Regions from separate parts of the Mesorhizobium sp. B2-4-14 genome, predicted to be linked through region 3. Evidence: predicted binding sites of a transcription regulator. Region 3 holds the regulator's gene; each other region holds the start of a gene.
The links. The regulator LexA, encoded in region 3, represses DNA repair genes until DNA is damaged. The targets are predictions, from matches to a motif close to TGTTCNNNNTGTGTTCNG.
Positions count from the first base shown of each region.

Region 1: the regulator LexA is predicted to act here: its motif matches at 2,085-2,102, upstream of FJ938_RS05725 (YifB family Mg chelatase-like AAA ATPase).
Region 2: the regulator LexA is predicted to act here: its motif matches at 4,342-4,359, upstream of FJ938_RS28310 (sel1 repeat family protein).

Region 1 covers NZ_VFVA01000004.1:191,074-196,919, reverse strand. The annotation lists gene betI (transcriptional regulator BetI) at 1-167, opposite strand, end outside; gene choX (choline ABC transporter substrate-binding protein) at 267-1,205, shown strand; gene FJ938_RS05730 (hypothetical protein) at 1,639-1,968, shown strand; gene FJ938_RS05725 (YifB family Mg chelatase-like AAA ATPase) at 2,195-3,727, shown strand; gene FJ938_RS05720 (FkbM family methyltransferase) at 4,808-5,776, opposite strand.
Region 2 covers NZ_VFVA01000060.1:13,155-19,000, forward strand. The annotation lists gene FJ938_RS28295 (hypothetical protein) at 1-323, shown strand, start outside; gene FJ938_RS28300 (acetyl/propionyl/methylcrotonyl-CoA carboxylase subunit alpha) at 373-2,337, shown strand; gene FJ938_RS28305 (branched-chain amino acid ABC transporter substrate-binding protein) at 2,406-3,527, opposite strand; gene FJ938_RS28310 (sel1 repeat family protein) at 3,953-4,219, opposite strand; gene FJ938_RS28315 (DUF2147 domain-containing protein) at 4,659-5,000, shown strand; gene FJ938_RS28320 (recombinase family protein) at 5,053-5,846, shown strand, end outside.
Region 3 covers NZ_VFVA01000007.1:37,438-43,283, reverse strand. The annotation lists gene FJ938_RS08725 (ComEC/Rec2 family competence protein) at 1-1,464, shown strand, start outside; gene lexA (transcriptional repressor LexA) at 1,458-2,195, opposite strand; gene FJ938_RS08715 (GntR family transcriptional regulator) at 2,591-3,364, opposite strand; gene FJ938_RS08710 (ABC transporter substrate-binding protein) at 3,516-4,496, shown strand; gene FJ938_RS08705 (ABC transporter ATP-binding protein) at 4,555-5,334, shown strand; gene FJ938_RS08700 (ABC transporter permease) at 5,340-5,846, shown strand, end outside.

The sequences.
Region 1 (5,846 bases), on a different contig from region 3:
AGCTCGTCCCGGCTGCCGAAATAGTGGGTGATAAGACTAGGCGAGATTCCCGCCTTCATACCGATCTGGCGGATCGAACTCTGCTCGATGCCAAGCTCGTGAATGGTGTCAATGGCAGCCTCAATGATCTGCTTCTGCCGAATAGGTTGCATTCCCACTTTTGGCATCGGTTCCCTCCTGTTAGCGCCATCTTGCATTTTTTTATTGTACACGCCAACAAAAAAGATATGATTGTTGGAGCGTTCAACAAAAACAGGGGAACTCCGATGAAAGCCTTTGCCCTTTATGCAAGCGCCGCGCTGACCATCTTCATGGCCGCCGCACCTGCGCACGCCGATCCCGAGAGCTGCCGGAAGGTGAAATTCTCCGACCTCAGCTGGACGGACCTTTCGCTGACGAATGCGACGGCGTCCGTCATACTGACTTCCTTGGGCTATGAACCGGAACAGACCATTCTGGGTCTGCCGGTGACCTTCGAAAGCTTGAAAAACAAGGATATCGACGTTTTCCTGGGAAATTGGCTTCCCGTCCAGGAACAGGAATTCAAATCATACATCGACAACGGCGATGTCGATGTCCTCACCACCAACCTGACGGGCGCCAAGTTCACGCTGGCCGTGCCGACCTATGTCGCGAAGGCGGGGGTGACCTCGTACGATGATCTTTCGAAATTCTCTGACAAATTCAACTCAACGATCTACGGCATCGAAGCGGGCTCAAACCAGCCGCTGCTCGATATGATTTCCGCCGGAAGGCACGGTCTCAAGGACTGGAATGTCGTCGAGTCCAGCGAGGCGGCTATGTTGACCCAGGTCGACAAGATGACCAAGGGAAAGGAATGGATCGTTTTCCTGGCTTGGGCGCCACATCCCATGAACCTCAAGTTCGATCTGACTTACCTGAGTGGCGGCGACAAGGAATACGGTCCCAACTTTGGTGGGGCGACGGTTCGGACGCTGACGCGCAAGGGCTACCGCCAGGAATGCCCGAACGTGACCAAGTTCCTGGAAAACCTGCACTTCGACATCGACTATGAGAACAATGGCATGAACGAAATCATGACCAACAGCGTCGAGCCGGTAGACGCAGCGCGCAAATTGATAAAGCAGTACCCCGACAAGCTGACCGCATGGTTGGATGGTGTGAAGACGTTCGACGGCAAGGACGGTTATGCTGCAGTCAAGGCAGCTGTGATCACAAACTGACCATCATCGCCTGATCGGTGATCTGCGGGCATTGACGAGCCTCGGGACGATACCTCCCCCGCCCAAGTGCCGACGGGGGAGCTCTGGGAACCATGCGTGACTGGAATATCAGCAAATGGTGCCGCCGCCCTTCCCTCGACTTGGCCGTCCTTGCATTCCTGACCGAATGTGGGCCTGACGATGCAGCCAAAAGTGAAAAGTTCTCGCTCATCGATGAGGAAATTTACGACGCGCCTATCAAGACCCAGATTTCACAGAACATCGTTGCCTCGGGTGTTCCCACAAAGGAAGAATTGGAAGCGGAAATTTTGAAGCGGTATCGGGCCGCCGAACAACGCACAGCTTTCCGGTATCACAGCTCCCCAACAACATTTACCTCTATGTGTATGGAAGCGAGGAACAGGCCCGCGCCGGGCAGGGTTTGTGGATTGCGATGCTCGCGAAAAACTATGGCGACACAGGAGATCCGAAGGTAGTCATCGAGGAAGGCCGTCTCGCCGCGCTCTCCGCTGCTCCGGAGGACCGCTTTGGCTTTTCCGAGGAAATGCGGAGAGCGATCTTTAAGGAAAGCGGCGAGGCGGAAGCCAGGGCGACTCGTGAAGCCATGGAGCGCGTCCCGAACACCGAACCGATGGCGCAGACCAAGCTCGAAGTGGATCTGGCCGAGAAGTTCAAAGCCGATCTAGTTGCCAAGCAAGGAATCAGTGAGCAGCAGCTGCTCGAAATACAGGCTGAAGGTGTGACCAAGGGATGGCCGATGTGATGAAATATGCCTCGCGCATGAGGTTGCGCTACGCAGGGGAGCATGCCGCAACGATGGACTGGCCGTCTAGCATCTAGCCAATCGGCTACAAGTCCGTTGCAACTTCCACGGCGGCTTGTTCCTGTAATGTTCTTGATTTGATCAAGAAATTGTGATTGTCTGCCGAAGAGGCCATTTCGGGCCTGATCGCACGGGCTGAGGCCAGCCCGTATCCGGGGGCAACACGATGGTGGCGCGGGTTCGCACGGTCGCTTTCCAGGGCATCGAGGCTGTGCCGGTCGACGTGCAGGTGATGGTCGCGCCGGGCAAGGTCGGCATGCAGATCGTCGGCTTGCCCGACAAGGCGGTAGCCGAAAGCCGCGAGCGGGTGCAGGCGGCACTTCATGCGTCGGGCCTGTCGATGCCGTCGAAGAAGGTGACGGTCAATCTCGCGCCCGCCGACCTGCCGAAGGAGGGCAGCCACTACGACCTGCCGATCGCGCTTGGCCTGATGGCTGCTCTCGGCGCCATTCCGGGCGACATGCTGGCCGGCTACGTCGTTCTCGGCGAATTGTCGCTCGACGGCACGATTGCCGCCGTTGCCGGCGCCTTGCCGGCGGCGATCGGCGCCAATGCCGAAGGCAAGGGCCTGATCTGCCCGTTCGCCTGTGGACCGGAAGCCGCCTGGGCCGGCAGCGATTTCGACATATTGGCGCCGCGCAGCCTGATCGCGATCGCCAACCATTTCCGCGGCACGCAGGTGCTGTCGCGGCCCGAAGCCGGCATCCACGCCTCGGCGCGCGACCTGCCCGACCTCGCCGACATCAAGGGCCAGGAGACGGCCAAGCGCGCGCTCGAAGTGGCGGCGGCCGGCGGCCACAATCTCTTGATGGTCGGCCCGCCGGGCTCGGGCAAATCGATGCTGGCGCAGCGGCTGCCGTCGATTCTGCCGCCGCTGGCGCCGAAGGAACTTTTGGAAGTCTCGATGATCGCCTCGGTGGCGGGCGAACTCGGCGAAGGCAAGCTGACCGACCGGCGGCCGTTCCGCGCCCCGCATCATTCAGCCTCGATGGCGGCGATGGTCGGCGGCGGGTTGCGGGCGCGGCCCGGCGAAGTGTCGCTCGCGCATCACGGCGTGCTGTTCCTCGACGAATTTCCCGAATTCACGCCGCAGACGCTCGACGCGCTGCGCCAGCCGCTGGAGACCGGCGACTGCATGATCGCGCGCGCCAACCATCGCGTCACCTATCCGGCGCGCATCCAGCTGGTGGCGGCGATGAACCCGTGCCGCTGCGGCATGGCCGGCGAACCCGGCTATCGCTGCCTGCGCGGCGAACGCTGCCGCACCGACTACCAGGCGCGCATTTCCGGTCCGCTGCTCGACCGCATCGATCTCAGGATCGAAGTGCCGGCCGTTTCGGCCAGCGACCTGATCCGGCCGGACCGCGCTGAGAAGAGTGCCGATGTGGCGCTGCGCGTGGCGCGTGCCCGCACACTGCAGCGCGAACGCTTCGAGCGGCTCGGCGCCACCCGCGCCACCACCAACGCGCATTGCGCGCCGGCGATGATCGAGGAGATCGCCATGCCGGATGCCGCGGCCTTGTCGCTGCTCAAGGATGCCAGCGAAAAACTCGCCTTTTCCGCGCGGGCCTATCACCGCGTGCTGAAAGTGGCGCGGACATTGGCCGATCTCGACGCCAGCGAAACCGTCGGCCGCATCCATCTGGCCGAGGCGATTTCCTATCGCATGAGTTCGGAGCGGATGGCGCAGGCGGCGTAGCAAGCAGCCGTTGCAACACAGATCCGTCCACATTGAAGGAATTGAAGGGCGGATTTGCCTTCCGGGCTTCAACCGTCGAGAAGTCCCGCTGGCGGCGTGGGAGAAGCCGTCTCAGAAGATACCTGGGGTAGTTGCGAACGCCAGCCCATATAGCGGCCCCCACCAGCGCCGTGAGGATGGAGTATCCTGCCAGAGTCCGAATAGAAGGCCGGCTCAACGTTACGAACAAAATCCAAGAAGCAGAGGGGCGGGAAGGAGGTCGGCGGCGAGGTCGGCCACGATCTTGACAGGTTGAGCCAGCAACCGTCCCGATTCTGCATCTTGTTTCTGCAATTCGTGGCGATCTGCCCACCCTATGAAGCCGTTGAATTGTGCCGCTCTCGAGCGCCTTTGAGACCCTATACGCGATATCGTCGGCGATTATAGGATCGTCGGAAAAATGATTCGATATATTCCGTTTGGAACCCATCTCCACCCACGCGCGCGTGTCGGAAAACAACGCTTCCCTGGCATTGGCAGCCTGTTGTGTGGTCCCCCGCGCCAAAGTGTCTGTGCGGTCTCGGACCCCTGTTCACTCCCATCCGTCGCGAAACGGTTTCTGTCGCTCGGATGGGTACGATTTCCTTTGGGCCGTGGCGGTGTCGATCTCAACGATGACCCGAGCGGTAATCTTGACTGTCACCTTACCTGCCTCATCATCAACGCGCGTCACGTACCCCGTTATCGCCACCTTTTCGCCGGGCTTCGCTTTCCTCGGAGGCTCAATGGCAATTGGGAGGGTGTAGCTTGGAATGCTCACACATGCTCGACCACTCCGACGCACCATCAAGATGATGGGCTCATCAAGACATTGCTAATATCTAATATAGCGGTGGCGCAGTGACGCAAAGATGACAGTCGTCGCCCACCTCGCAAGGCAGAAGTTGCGGGCTCGAATCCAGTCGGGTGGTCATTCCAGGTCAACCACTGAACCCTGTTCCGCGTCAGGCGAGCGGGCGTCGAGTAACTCCGGACTGGAATTGATCCTCATGTTGAGGCCGGGGCGGATCCGCGGAACAAGTCCATTCCGATAGCGGACGCTTATATCCATCTGCTTATACGCGTGCCCACCTCCAGGAACTCACGGACAATTTCGCGTTCCATGGCAGCAGTCCTTCGTCCTTCCGAGTTCCTCATGTAGGTGGAATGGAACTCGACATAAGCGGCATGGAGATCACGATGCAGCCCCGAACGGATCATGTCGTCCAGAATCTTATACTCCGCCCCTTCGACATCGAGTTTGAGAACGATCACTTCGTAAAGGCTGCGCTTGGCTTGGATCATCCGTGACAGCGAAAACGTTTCGACGAGCTCCGGCGCAAATCGCTGCGACTGGTACAAGCCTCCGTTGTGGCCGGGAATTATAGAGCAGCCTTCGTAGGTAGGGTCCGAGTGCTCTGGCGGGGGACCGAGCAGTTCGGCATAGCCATCTTTCACGCTCGCAGCCTTGGCCACGATCTCCATGGCTCCGTTTTCCGAGCGCAAACCCTGAAGATACTCCAGGCAATTCTTGTTTGGCTCGACAAGAACGTAATCAAAGTGGTCGGGCGTGTAGTACCGGGAAAAGAACCTATACCCCTGGCCGATGTTAGATCCGCAATCGATAAACAATCCGCGACTTCGCGTTGCCGCCTTGAGCTTGGACAATGCCTGCCTTGCATCGCTCGCGACGCGATGCCGGAGCCTTTGCGACCGAATCGGCTCACTTAGCGCTAGCGCCGACAACTGGAGGAACCGACCGAGCCTCCTGGTTCTCAGCACATCTGCTATCTGGTTGATCTTGCTGATCGCCTTACCGGAGCCGTATGCCGTGCGCTCCAATGGCGGACAGGGCAGCCCGAGGCGCATGCGTTGGGTGTGTGCGAAGGCAATTGCATCGCGCTCGCGCCTGAATTCATGGAACGTTTCCTGGCCGCCCTCGCATACGCGGGCAAACCAGCCCTCAAAGCCCTCCGACAGTTCCACGGAGGTTTTGGAGCAACCGGCATCATATTCGGGGGAAACAGGCATGGCGCTTCCTGCATAGCGGTCGAAACCCGACGTTCCATTAGGTTACGCCGATACAATGAATGTGCTGTGA
Region 2 (5,846 bases), on a different contig from region 3:
TTCTATTCGCGGCATCTGGCGCGAGCACGGCCGGATCGCTAGCGGGACGCGTGGGAGACAAGCACTTCCCGCCGACTTTGTCGGGAGATCCGAAATCGCCATGCACAAAGGCCTACAAAGCCTATGTGGCGGCCAGTGGCCATTCCGCCTACGCCACCACGCCATATTCAAGGGTGGTTTCACTGTACATCCTGTGCGGCGCGCGCCTGAATGCGCCATCGCGAAAGGTGGCGGAAGAGCTTGCCATGAAATCCTGCGTGGCCACGCGCGCGCATTACAAAGTAACGAATGGCGGCGCCTGCGAGATCGCCGCCTCGAAATAGGCGTGCGCCCACCAACATGGCGCCGCCCGACGCAAATCCGGGAGGCTCCATGTTCAGCAAAATCCTGATCGCCAACCGGGGCGAGATCGCTTGCCGTGTCATTCGCACGGCCCGGAAGCTGGGCGTGCACACGGTCGCTATCTATTCGGATGCCGACGCCAAGGCCCTGCATGTCGAGATGGCGGATGAGGCGGTTCATATCGGCCCCTCGCCCGTCGGCGAGAGCTACCTGCGCGGCGACAGGATTGTCGCGGCCGCCCTGGCGACGGGCGCGCAGGCGATCCATCCCGGCTACGGCTTCCTGTCGGAAAACCCTGATTTCGTCGACCAGGTGGTTGCGGCAGGCCTCACCTTCATCGGTCCGTCGGCGGCCTCGATCCGCGCCATGGGGCTGAAGGACGCCGCCAAGCGGCTGATGGAGAAAGCCGGCGTTCCGGTCGTGCCGGGCTATCATGGCGAGGCGCAGGAAATCGTGCTGCTCGCCTCCAAGGCACGCGAGATCGGCTATCCCGTGCTGATCAAGGCGCGCGCGGGCGGCGGCGGCAAGGGCATGCGGCGCGTCGAGCATCCCGATGATTTCTCCGAGGCGCTGTCCAGCGCTCGGCGCGAGGCAAAGGCCGCTTTCGGCGACGACCGCGTGCTGGTCGAGAAGTATGTCGACAAGCCGCGGCACATCGAAGTGCAGGTTTTCGGCGACAACTTCGGCAATGCCGTGCATCTCTACGAACGTGACTGCTCGGCGCAGCGCCGGCACCAGAAGGTGATCGAGGAAGCGCCTGCCCCTGGCATGACGTCGGCTTTGCGCAAGGCGATGACGGAAGCGGCGGTGAAAGCCGCCAAGGCGATCAATTATTCCGGCGCCGGCACCATCGAGTTCATTGTCGACGCCTCGCAAGGACTGAAAGCCGATCGCTTCTGGTTCATGGAAATGAACACGCGCCTGCAGGTCGAGCACCCGGTCACCGAGATGGTGACGGGCACCGATCTGGTCGAGTGGCAGTTGCGGATCGCCAGCGGCGGAAGACTGCCGAAGACACAGAGCGAGATTGCGCTTGCCGGCCATGCCTTCGAAGCGCGCATCTATGCGGAGGATGCGGCACGAGGGTTCCTGCCCGCGACGGGCACGCTGCATCATCTGAAATTTCCCGAGGCGGCACCCGACGCGGCCACGATACGCATCGAGACCGGCGTACGGGCCGGCGATGCGATCTCACCCTATTACGATCCAATGATCGCGAAGCTGATCGTTCACGCAAAAGACAGGCAAGAGGCGCTGGAAGCCCTCGGCGCGGCGCTGTCGCAAACCGAAATTGCCGGTTCCACCGTGAACACCGCCTTTCTTGCCGCTCTTGCCGCCGATCCGGATTTTTGTGCGGGCGACGTCGACACCGGCCTGATCGGCAGGCATCAGGATGCACTGACCGGGATCGCGCCGCCAACCGGCGCAATCATCTCGGCAGCCGCCCTCGCCGCCTCCGGCGCCGAGGCATTGCCGCCATCGAACGATCCTTGGTCGTCGCTTTCCGGCTACGCACATTTTCACGGCGTGGCGCGGCGCACGCGGCTGAAATTCGGCGAGGACGATATTCTTGCCAAGGTTTCGATACGCGCGGACGGGCGCTTCCAGGTGGCGCTCGATGCGCCCTATGACGGCGCCAATTCGCACGACCTGCGCGTCCTTCCTCGCCTCGCCCGCTGGCCTGGCCACGTCACCGTATTCGAAGGCGCTGTCGGCTATACCTTCGCGGTGCCGGACCCCTTGGCCAAAAGCGATGACGCGGCAGCCGCCTCGGGCAGCCTGCGCGCGCCGATGCCGGGTCTGGTCAAGCTGGTGCGCGTGGCAAAGGGCGATACCGTGATCAAGGGGCAACCGCTGCTGATCCTCGAGGCCATGAAGATGGAGCACACCATCGCCGCGCCGCATGACGGAGTGATCGCCGAGATCGCCACGGAAGGTGCACAGGTCACCGACGGAACGGTACTTGTCCGCTTCGTTGAGGATCAGAACGCGTAGAGCGCATTGCCGGCACAAAAGAAATGGCCGGGACGACCCGGCCATTTCGTTGGATTCATTACTTGAGATTACTGCGCGATCGGCGCGTACTTGCCGTTATGCCACTGATTGATGTCGTAGCTGGCATTCTTGAGGTCGCCCTTCTCGTCGAAGGTGACTTCACCGACAACGGTGCTGATCGGCTGACCGTTCTTCAACGCTTCGGCAACCTTGCCCGGATCGTCGCTGCCGGCGCGCTTGATGCCTTCGGCGAAAGCCTGAACCACGGCGTAGGAGAACAGCGTGAAGCCTTCCGGCACAAAGCCGCCGGCCTTGATCTTCTCGACAGCGGCCTTGGCTTCCGGCTTTGCCTGCGGATCCGACGGGAACACGAACATGGTTCCTTCGCCGGCCGGGCCGGCAACCTGCCAGAACTCCGGCGAAGCGATGGAATCGGGCATGATCAGCTGGAACTTCAGGTTCTGCTCAGCCGACTGACGCAGGATCAGGCCGGCTTCAGGGTGATAGCCGCCGAAATAGACGACATCGGCCTTGAGGTCCTTCAGCTTGGTGACGAGGGCCGAATAGTCCTTCTCGCCGGGATTGATGGCGTCGTAGTACACTTCCTTGAGGCCGCCGGCATTCATGGTTGACTTGACGGCATCCGCCACGCCCTGGCCGTAAGCGCTCTTGTCATGCAGGATGACGACGTTCTTGCCGGCATATTTCTTGGCGATCCACGGACCGATGAAGGCGCCCTGCGCGTCGTCACGTGTGTACAGGCGCATGATTGTCGACCAACCCTTTTTAGCGGCGTCGTCCGTGAGCACCGGGTTCGAGGACGCCGGGCTCATCATCAGCGAGCCCGCTTCGGCATAGACAGCGGACGCCGGAATGCTCGAACCCGAGCAGGCGTGGCCGTCGATGAATTTGACGCCGTTGGCGACGATGCGGTTGGCGACCGACACGGCCTGTTTCGGATCACACTGGTCGTCCTCGATGTCGAGCTTGATCATCGAACCGTTGACGCCGCCCGCGGCATTGATGGCATCGGCGGCGGCCTGCGCGCCCTGCTTGAACTGATCGCCGATGGTGGCGAGCTGTCCGGTCATCGGACCGACCACGGCGAAAGTGATGTCGTCGGCGAGCGCAACCGGCGCACTCATCATCAGCCCGAAAATGGCCGCGCCCAAAATACTCATTCTTTTCATGACATAGAACTCCTCCACTCGCGCGCGGCCGCCCCGGCCACGCTTCTTCCAGAGAGGCCGGACAATTTCATCCTTCATCGAACCTGTCTAGGCGCATTGACGTCACTCGATTGGGCCTGCATGGCCTCGTCCACGCAAAAAAGCCACGCCAGCCTTGTTCCGGCTGGTCGTGGCTTTTTTGCCTGTCGGCTGCTTCCCCAACGCCCCCGCCGTGAACCCCACCTTGGCCATCCCTGTCTTCTATCGGCCCTGATCTTGTCCGAAAGCCGGAGTCCGCTTTTGGCGATCATGGTCCGTCGCGCGGCTGGGCCTGTCGCGCCTGCCGCATTCTTGTTCTTGTCGTTCGACTGTCTGCGCAGCCTTTCCCTGTTGCGGCCCGGCCATCTTGCGCGGCCTTGGCCAATATCTCCCCGTCTGGCGGAAACTCAGTGCATGGTCATCCATTCGCGGGCTTCGCGCAGCGCCCTGGCGATCTCGACCTTCGACATGGCCGCAGACAGTTCCGAGCGCAGTTCCGCGGCACGGGCCGAACCCTTGATGGCGGCGATGTTGAACCATTTGTGGGCGGCAACGACATCGGTCTCGCAATCGCGGCCAGTCGCATACATCATGCCCAGTTCGAAAAGAATGTCGGCCTGGGCAGTTGCCCCCATGGCGCCGAAGCCTGTTTCCAGCATTTCAAAACGTGCCATTTTAGTCCCCTGTCTGGCTCCCGAGAGCTGCCTCCGTTTGTCTTGTCCGGGCTGCTCTTTCGATGCTTTCGAGAATGCCGCGCAGGCTTGAATCCGTCGTTAAATGGCGTGCTTAATTTGAGGAAAACAAAGCTAAAACAATAGGTAAACGCAAAAATTCGTTAAGGATACGAAGCCAGCAGTTCAGCCGGTTTGCGCCAAATTTGACGAAAATTTGCGGGAGCGGAATCAACACTCCGCTAACCACGGGAAACAAACACGAAGCGCCGACCGTTTTTCATTTCCTCTCCGACGAGCCGAATTCAGGCGTTTTCAGAATCCCAAAGTCTTCCGTTGCGGCACCACTTTTGTTTTGGCGGGAGCTGGACTAGCTTACGTTTGCGTAAGCGGCAGACCGGCGAGGCGGAGCATGCGGCCGGCTATCCATAGGGAGAAGAACATGTTTCGAAAAATGAGCCTGGCCCTTGCAGCCACATTGATCATGGCGGGGACGGCATGGGCCGATCCGATCGAGGGCAACTGGAAGACGCAAGCCGGCGACACCGCGGCCATTTCAGGCGGCGGCTCATTCTCCATCACGCTCAAGTCCGGCAAATATGCCGGCAAGACCATCGGCTCGCTCAATGCGGCCGGCGACAACAAATATGCCGGCAGCATCACCGATCCGGCAAACGACAAGACCTATTCGGGTAAGGCGACATTGTCGGGCACCTCGCTCAAGATGAGCGGTTGCGTGCTCGGCGGACTGATCTGCAAGAGCCAGACCTGGCATAGACAGTAGCTCTACAGACTGCTATCAAGGCGTTTCCAAAGACAGACGGAGACGCCACACCATGTTTCAGCCCAGAGAACCCCGAGACCTCAAAGGCCGCACCGCCATCTCTTATGCTCGCTGGTCATCCGGCAAGCAGGCCCACGGCGACAGCCTCGATCGTCAGACCAAGAACGCTGAGGACTTCTGCCGAGCCTATGGTCTCACGCTGGACCGCCAACTGGTGGACGATGGCATCTCGGCCTTCAAGGGCGCGAACCTCGATGCATCCTTTGGCAAGCTGGTGGCAGACATCAAGAATGGTGTGATCCCGTCCGACATGGTGCTGCTGGTCGAGAACGTCGACCGCATATCCCGTATCAACTATCTGGACGCGAATGAGTACTTCCTTGCCGTCCTCAAGACCGGCCTAACCATCGTGACCATGCACGACCAGCGCGTCCACACCATAGAGGGCTACCGCGCGAACTTCATGCATATGGTCCAATCCATCCTCTCGATGCAGTCAGCAAATGAGTACAGCGAAAAGCTCTCCAAGCGTGTCAAAGAGGCTTTGAGCCGCAAGGCAGAAAGGGCCAGGGCTGGCCGCGTCAAGCTCGCCAAGGTTCCCTTCTGGATTGACCACGAGACCCAAGAGCTTAACGCCAGGGCCTCAGACGCTCGCCTATTGTTCGATCTGGCAAAGCAAGGCCTTGGGCAGTTGGCAATCGCCCAGACCCTGAATGAGCGGGGTATCTTAAGTCCCTCGGGGGGCACGTGGTCCCAGGGGGTTGTGGGCGAGACGTTGCGCAATCCAGCGGCCTTTGGGACGTTTGTGTTTCGAGGTGATGAGGTGCCAGGCTACTTCCCTGCCCT
Region 3 (5,846 bases):
CGGCGCACCGGCATCTATCACATCATCTCCATTTCCGGACTGCATATGGCGCTGGTCGCGGGCACCGTCATGGGTCTGCTGCGCGGCGCCTTCGCGCTGTTTCCAGATTTTTCCGCACGAAGGCCGGTGAAGAAATACGCGGCCGCCGCAGCGCTCTTCTCGATCGCTGCCTATCTCGTCATTTCGGGCATCGTCGTTGCCGCCGAACGCAGCTTCATCATGCTGGCGGTGATGCTGATCGCGGTTCTGTTCGATCGCGCGGCACTGACCATGCGCAACCTGGCGATCTCGGCGATCGCCGTCATACTGGTCTCGCCGCATGAGGTGGTCGGACCGAGCTTCCAGATGTCGTTCGCCGCGACCGCCGCCCTGGTTGGCGCCTATGCCGGTTGGGCGGATTATCGTGCGCGAAAAACGAGGCCGCCATCGCCGAAGCTATCCCTGCCAGGGCTTCTGACGCAAAAATTCCTGCTGACGACGGGTGGATTGGCTATGACCTCCATCATCGCCGGCAGCGCTACGGCGCTGTTTGCCATTTGGCATTTCCAGCGTGTATCGCCGCTCAGCTTGTTCGCCAATCTGGCCGTCATGCCGATCGTTTCGGTCGTGATGTTCCTGGCCGTCGCCAGCGCGTTGCTCATGCCGTTCGGCTTGGATGCGCCATCCCTTTACCTGATGGGCAAGGGCCTGACGGCAATGATCGCCATATCGGCGTGGATATCGGAACGCTCTCCTGTCGATGCGGTCGGGCTGATTTCCCAGCAATCCGTGCTGCTGGTGACGGTCGCCCTGGTCATCGCGACGATGGCGACGACATGGCTGCGGCTCGCCGCACTCCCATTCGCACTTGCCGGCCTGTTGACTGTGTCGGATACGCGCACGCCCGATGTGCTGATCTCGGAAGATGCCCGACTGGTCGCGGTGCCGATCGGCGGTGGCGAACTCGCGGTCAGCCGGGCACGCCCGAACGAATTCACCGTCGACAACTGGAAACGTGCATTGGTATCCGAAAGCATCGTCGTGCCAGAGGTGTTCAACAAGACAGACGGGCAGTTCGCCATCGCCGATGCCGTAAACCTGCCGCCGGGAGCACCGTTCTACTGCACCGACGGCGTCTGCCTCGCCAGGCACCCGTCCGGAGCGATCGTCGCGCATGTCGAAGACCGCAAGGATACCTGGAAGGCCTGCGGTTTCGCCGACGTGATCGTCGTCAACGACGCGACCGGCTATGACGCCTGCCATAACCCGCTGGTTCTCGTCGTCACCAAACGGCAACTCGCTCGCAAAGGGAGTGCTGCGGTCTTCTTCGACCGCCAATCGGCGACTGGCCCACCAATCGTCAGCTTCGCCGTCGACAGGCCATACCGTCCCTGGCATGAACAGCGCAAATTCTCGCGCGAGGCGAGGGGCCTGCCGCCCTATAAAAAGCCTGACAAAACAAGCGCAACAGCCCCTGCTCAGTAGCGCCTGATCAGCCCGACGAGCTTGCCTTGCACCTTGACCCTGTCCGGTCCGAAAATGCGGGTCTCGTAGGCCGGGTTAGCGGCTTCAAGGGCAATCGAAGCTCCCTTGCGGCGGAACCGTTTCAGGGTCGCTTCCTCTTCGTCGACCAGCGCCACGACGATCTCGCCCGGGCTCGCTGTATCGGCGTTGCGGATGATGACCGTGTCGCCATCGAAGATCCCGGCCTCGATCATCGAGTCCCCCTTGACCTCCAGCGCATAGTGCTCGCCCCCCATGATCATGTCAGGCGGCACCGAGATCGAATGCGTCTGGTGCTGGATGGCATCGATCGGCACACCGGCGGCGATACGGCCCATCACCGGGATCGAGACCGCCGGAACAGCATCGTCGTCATTGCCGGCCGCGGGCAAGCGCGACGGCGCCGGCTTGATCTGACGACCAAGGTTGCCCTGACCGAGGCTGCCCTGGATGACACTTGGCGAAAATTTCTTTGCCGCATTGAGGCCCGGCGCGATCGAATCCGGCAACCTGAGCACTTCCAGTGCGCGCGCCCGATTGGGCAGTCTCCGAATAAAGCCACGTTCCTCCAGCGCCGTGATCAGGCGGTGGATCCCCGACTTGGAGGCAAGATCAAGAGCCTCTTTCATCTCGTCGAAGGAGGGCGGGATGCCGCTTTCCTTGAGCCGTTCATGAATGAACATCAGCAGTTCATGTTGCTTGCGCGTCAGCATGGCGGCCCCCAAGGCATTGAACGAAGGGTCTGAATCGGAATCGAAAAACAAACCCAGAACAAACACTATCTGTTCCAGTTGTGTTCCGCAACCGTTTAAAGTTTAGTGAATTTGTTAAGGGGTTCGAAATTTTTGCCGCCGGCAACAAACGGCAACCGACGCTTACCGACGATTTCTGCCCCGGACACACGCATTGAAATCGTTTTGGTTAATGGCCTGTGGCCCACCCCTTGTTGAGGTTTGGCTTCAGTCGTTTGAAAGGCGCACGGGGCGGATTTATGGAGTCGCCCAGTGTCATCCCAGCGGAACGAAACGAAACCAAAACGCCAACGTTCGCCAGCTCGCTTGGGGGATGGATCCGTGTGTAAGCGTCGGACGGCGCGGAAGCGCCGAAATCATCCGGAAACCGCTTTCAGGCTGCCGGCGCGTGCGGTGTAGTTGTTGGCGCCGCTGTCTTCGCTGTGAACATAGACGTGCAGCGTGTAGCCGATATGCGCCGTCATCAATGCCTTTGCCCGCTCGACATCACGATCGAGCGCCGCCTCCATGATCGCGGTGTGATGCTCGATCGCGATCGCCTCGCGCAGTGCGTCCATGGCCTCTCCATAGCCATGCTTGAGGCCGGCCGCTGCCCGCAAAGTCGGCGCCAGGCCGAGAAAACGATGATGTCGCCGCAGCTGATCCGCGATCGTCGAGCGGAATCGCAGCAGCCAGTTGGACGTCGCACCACTCAGCAGCGCCGCGTGAAAGGCCTCGTGGCTTTCGTCCCACTGATCGACGGCCGCATCCGAGGGGTCGTCAACCGCGGTCTTGCAGCGAGAGAGCCGGTAATGAGCGGTGACAACGGCATCTTCCCATTGCCTGTCGCCTTTTTCCATCGATTCCAGGAACAGGGGCATCTCGACAACCATCCGCGCGCGCGCCAGGTCCTCGAGTTCGGCCCGCGACACGGGAGCGACGGCAAAGCCGCGATTGCTGATGGCAGTGACAAGGCGCTCGGCTTCAAGCCGAGACAATGCTTCACGCAGCGGCGTCCAGCCGACGCCATATGTGCCGCGCAGCGCACTCAACTTGAGCGGCGCACCCGGCATGAGGCGCGTCGTCAGAATATCGCGCCGCAGCAGCTGATAGGCCGCCTCCGTCTTTGTGGAACTATTCTGATCCTGCATCGCAGTCCGTCCATCGTCAGGCTTGGAAAATTATATATCATGGCGGTGCATGGCAAGAATTATATATAATGTTTGACATGGACCGGCGGACTGACCATGATCGCCTGATGTGCCGTCTTTAAGCGGCGCTAATCAAATCTGGGAGGAAATGATGTTGAAGTCGAAATGGCTGTCAGGATTGGCCCTGGCAGGCGCCTTGATGGTCAGCGCCGGCAGCGCCGCGGCTGATCAGATTCGTATCGGCATAGCCAATTTCGGAGAGCATCCTCAGTTGAATGCCGCCATAGCCGGTTTCAAGAAGGCGCTGACGGACAACGGCTTCGTCGAGGGCAAGGACGTCGTCTACACCGAGAGCCATACCAATTTCGACGCATCGCTGGTGCCGCAGATGATCGCCAAGCTGCAGGCAGAGCAGCCCAAGCTGATTTACACCATCACCACGCCGGTCTCGCAGATCGCCAAGAAGGCGCTCGCAGGGTCCGACATTCCGATCGTCTTTGCCGCGGTCACCGATCCGGTCGCGGCCAAGCTGGTGCCGTCATGGGACTCCGGAGACGAAGGCATGACCGGCGCCAGCGATCTGCAGGATGTCGCCGCGGTGATGGCCTTCACCAAGAAGCTGCTGCCGAACGCCAAGCGCTTTGGCGTGCCCTACAATCCAGGCGAAGCCAATGACGTTGCCCTGATCGAAAAGATCAAGGCGGCGGCACCCGCGGCCGGCTTCGAGGTCGTGGAGGTCGGCATCGACAACGTCAATGACATTCAGCAACGCATCGCTTCGCTCGCCGGCAAGGCCGACGTGATCTACGGCCCGGCCTCGAACCTGATCCAGCCGGCGATCGCCGCTGTCTCCGCAGCCGCTCGTCAGGCTGGAATCCCGGTCGTCAACTCCGATGACAGCGCGGTCCGCAACGGCACCGTACCGGCAAGCTTCGCGGTCAACTACACGCAGGTTGGCGTCAATGCCGGCAACATCGCCGCCGAAATCCTTAAGGGCAAGGATCCGAAGACGATCGCGCCGTCGCGCCCGGCTTACAAGGACCACATGGCAACGATCTCCCGCAAGGCGATGGCCGCGTTCGGCATCGAGATACCCGCTTCGATGGCCGATTGCGGCTGCATCGTCGACTGACGTTGGGCTGCAGCGGTGACGGCGTCGGCGCCGTCACCCTTCAGTTGTGGGAGGAACGATGCTCGAGATCCGATCCGCGCGCAAAGTGTTCTACAAGGGCCAGGCCGACGAGAAGGTCGCGCTGGACGGCCTCAACCTGTCGTTGGCCACGGGCGAGTTCGGTATCGTCATCGGCTCCAATGGGGCCGGCAAGAGCAGCATGCTCAACGCCATTTCCGGAGCTCTCATCCTCGATTCCGGCAGGATCCTGATCAACGGCACCGATGTGACAAACATGCCGGTGCACAAGCGCGCGGCAAAATTGGCGCGCGTCTTCCAGGATCCGATGCGCGGCACAGCCGCCAGCATGACCGTGGCGGAGAACATGTTGTTGGCTGACCTTCGCGGCCACAAACGCGGCTTGCGGCAAGGGCTGAACGCCACCCGGCTTGCGTCCTACAAGGAGCGCTTGTCCATACTGGGTCTCGGCCTTGAAAACCGCCTGGACACACGCGTCGACCTGCTTTCGGGCGGGCAGAGGCAGTCGCTGTCGCTGATCATGGCGGTTGGCGGATCGCCGGACCTGCTGCTGCTCGACGAGCATACGGCAGCGCTCGACCCGCGCACGGCCGAAATCGTCATGCAGGCGACGGTGCGCGCCGTCAATGCGCTGAAACTGACCACGCTGATGGTGACCCACAATATGCAACATGCCGTCGACCATGGCAGCCGGGTGATCATGCTCGGCGCGGGCCGGGTCAGGCTGGAAGTCACCGGCGAGGAGAAATCGGCGGTCACGGTTGCAGATCTGATCGGCCATTTTTCCGTCAAGACCGATCGCATGTTGCTGGCGAGCTGATCACCATGAGCTTTATCCAGGACGTTCTGACGAGCTTCGTCGCGATCATCCCGGTCACACTGGCGCAGAGCCTGATCCTGGCCTTTGTCGTGCTCGGGATCATGATCCCGTTTCGCATGCTGAATTTTCCGGATCTGACCAGCGAGGGCGCCTTTCCGCTGGGCGGCTGCGTCTGTGGCGTGCTTCTTGCAGCCGGTGCATCGCCGCTGACAGCCATCGCGGTCGCCGTCGCAGCGGGCTTTGTGGCGGGTTGCTGTACCGCCTTCATCCATCTGCGCTTCCGCATCCACACGCTTCTTGCGGGTATCCTGATGATGACGATGCTCTACAGCATCAACCTGCGCATCATGGGCAAGTCCAATCTCTCCGTCTTCGGCTCGCCCACCGTGTTCGACTGGGTGCCGTTCGCGCGGCCTGGTTTTCCGGCCAGCAAGATCGTTGTCGCCGGCCTTCTCGCGCTCCTCGTCTTCCTGGCGCTCTACATGTTCTTCAGGACCGAGAAGGGGACCGCG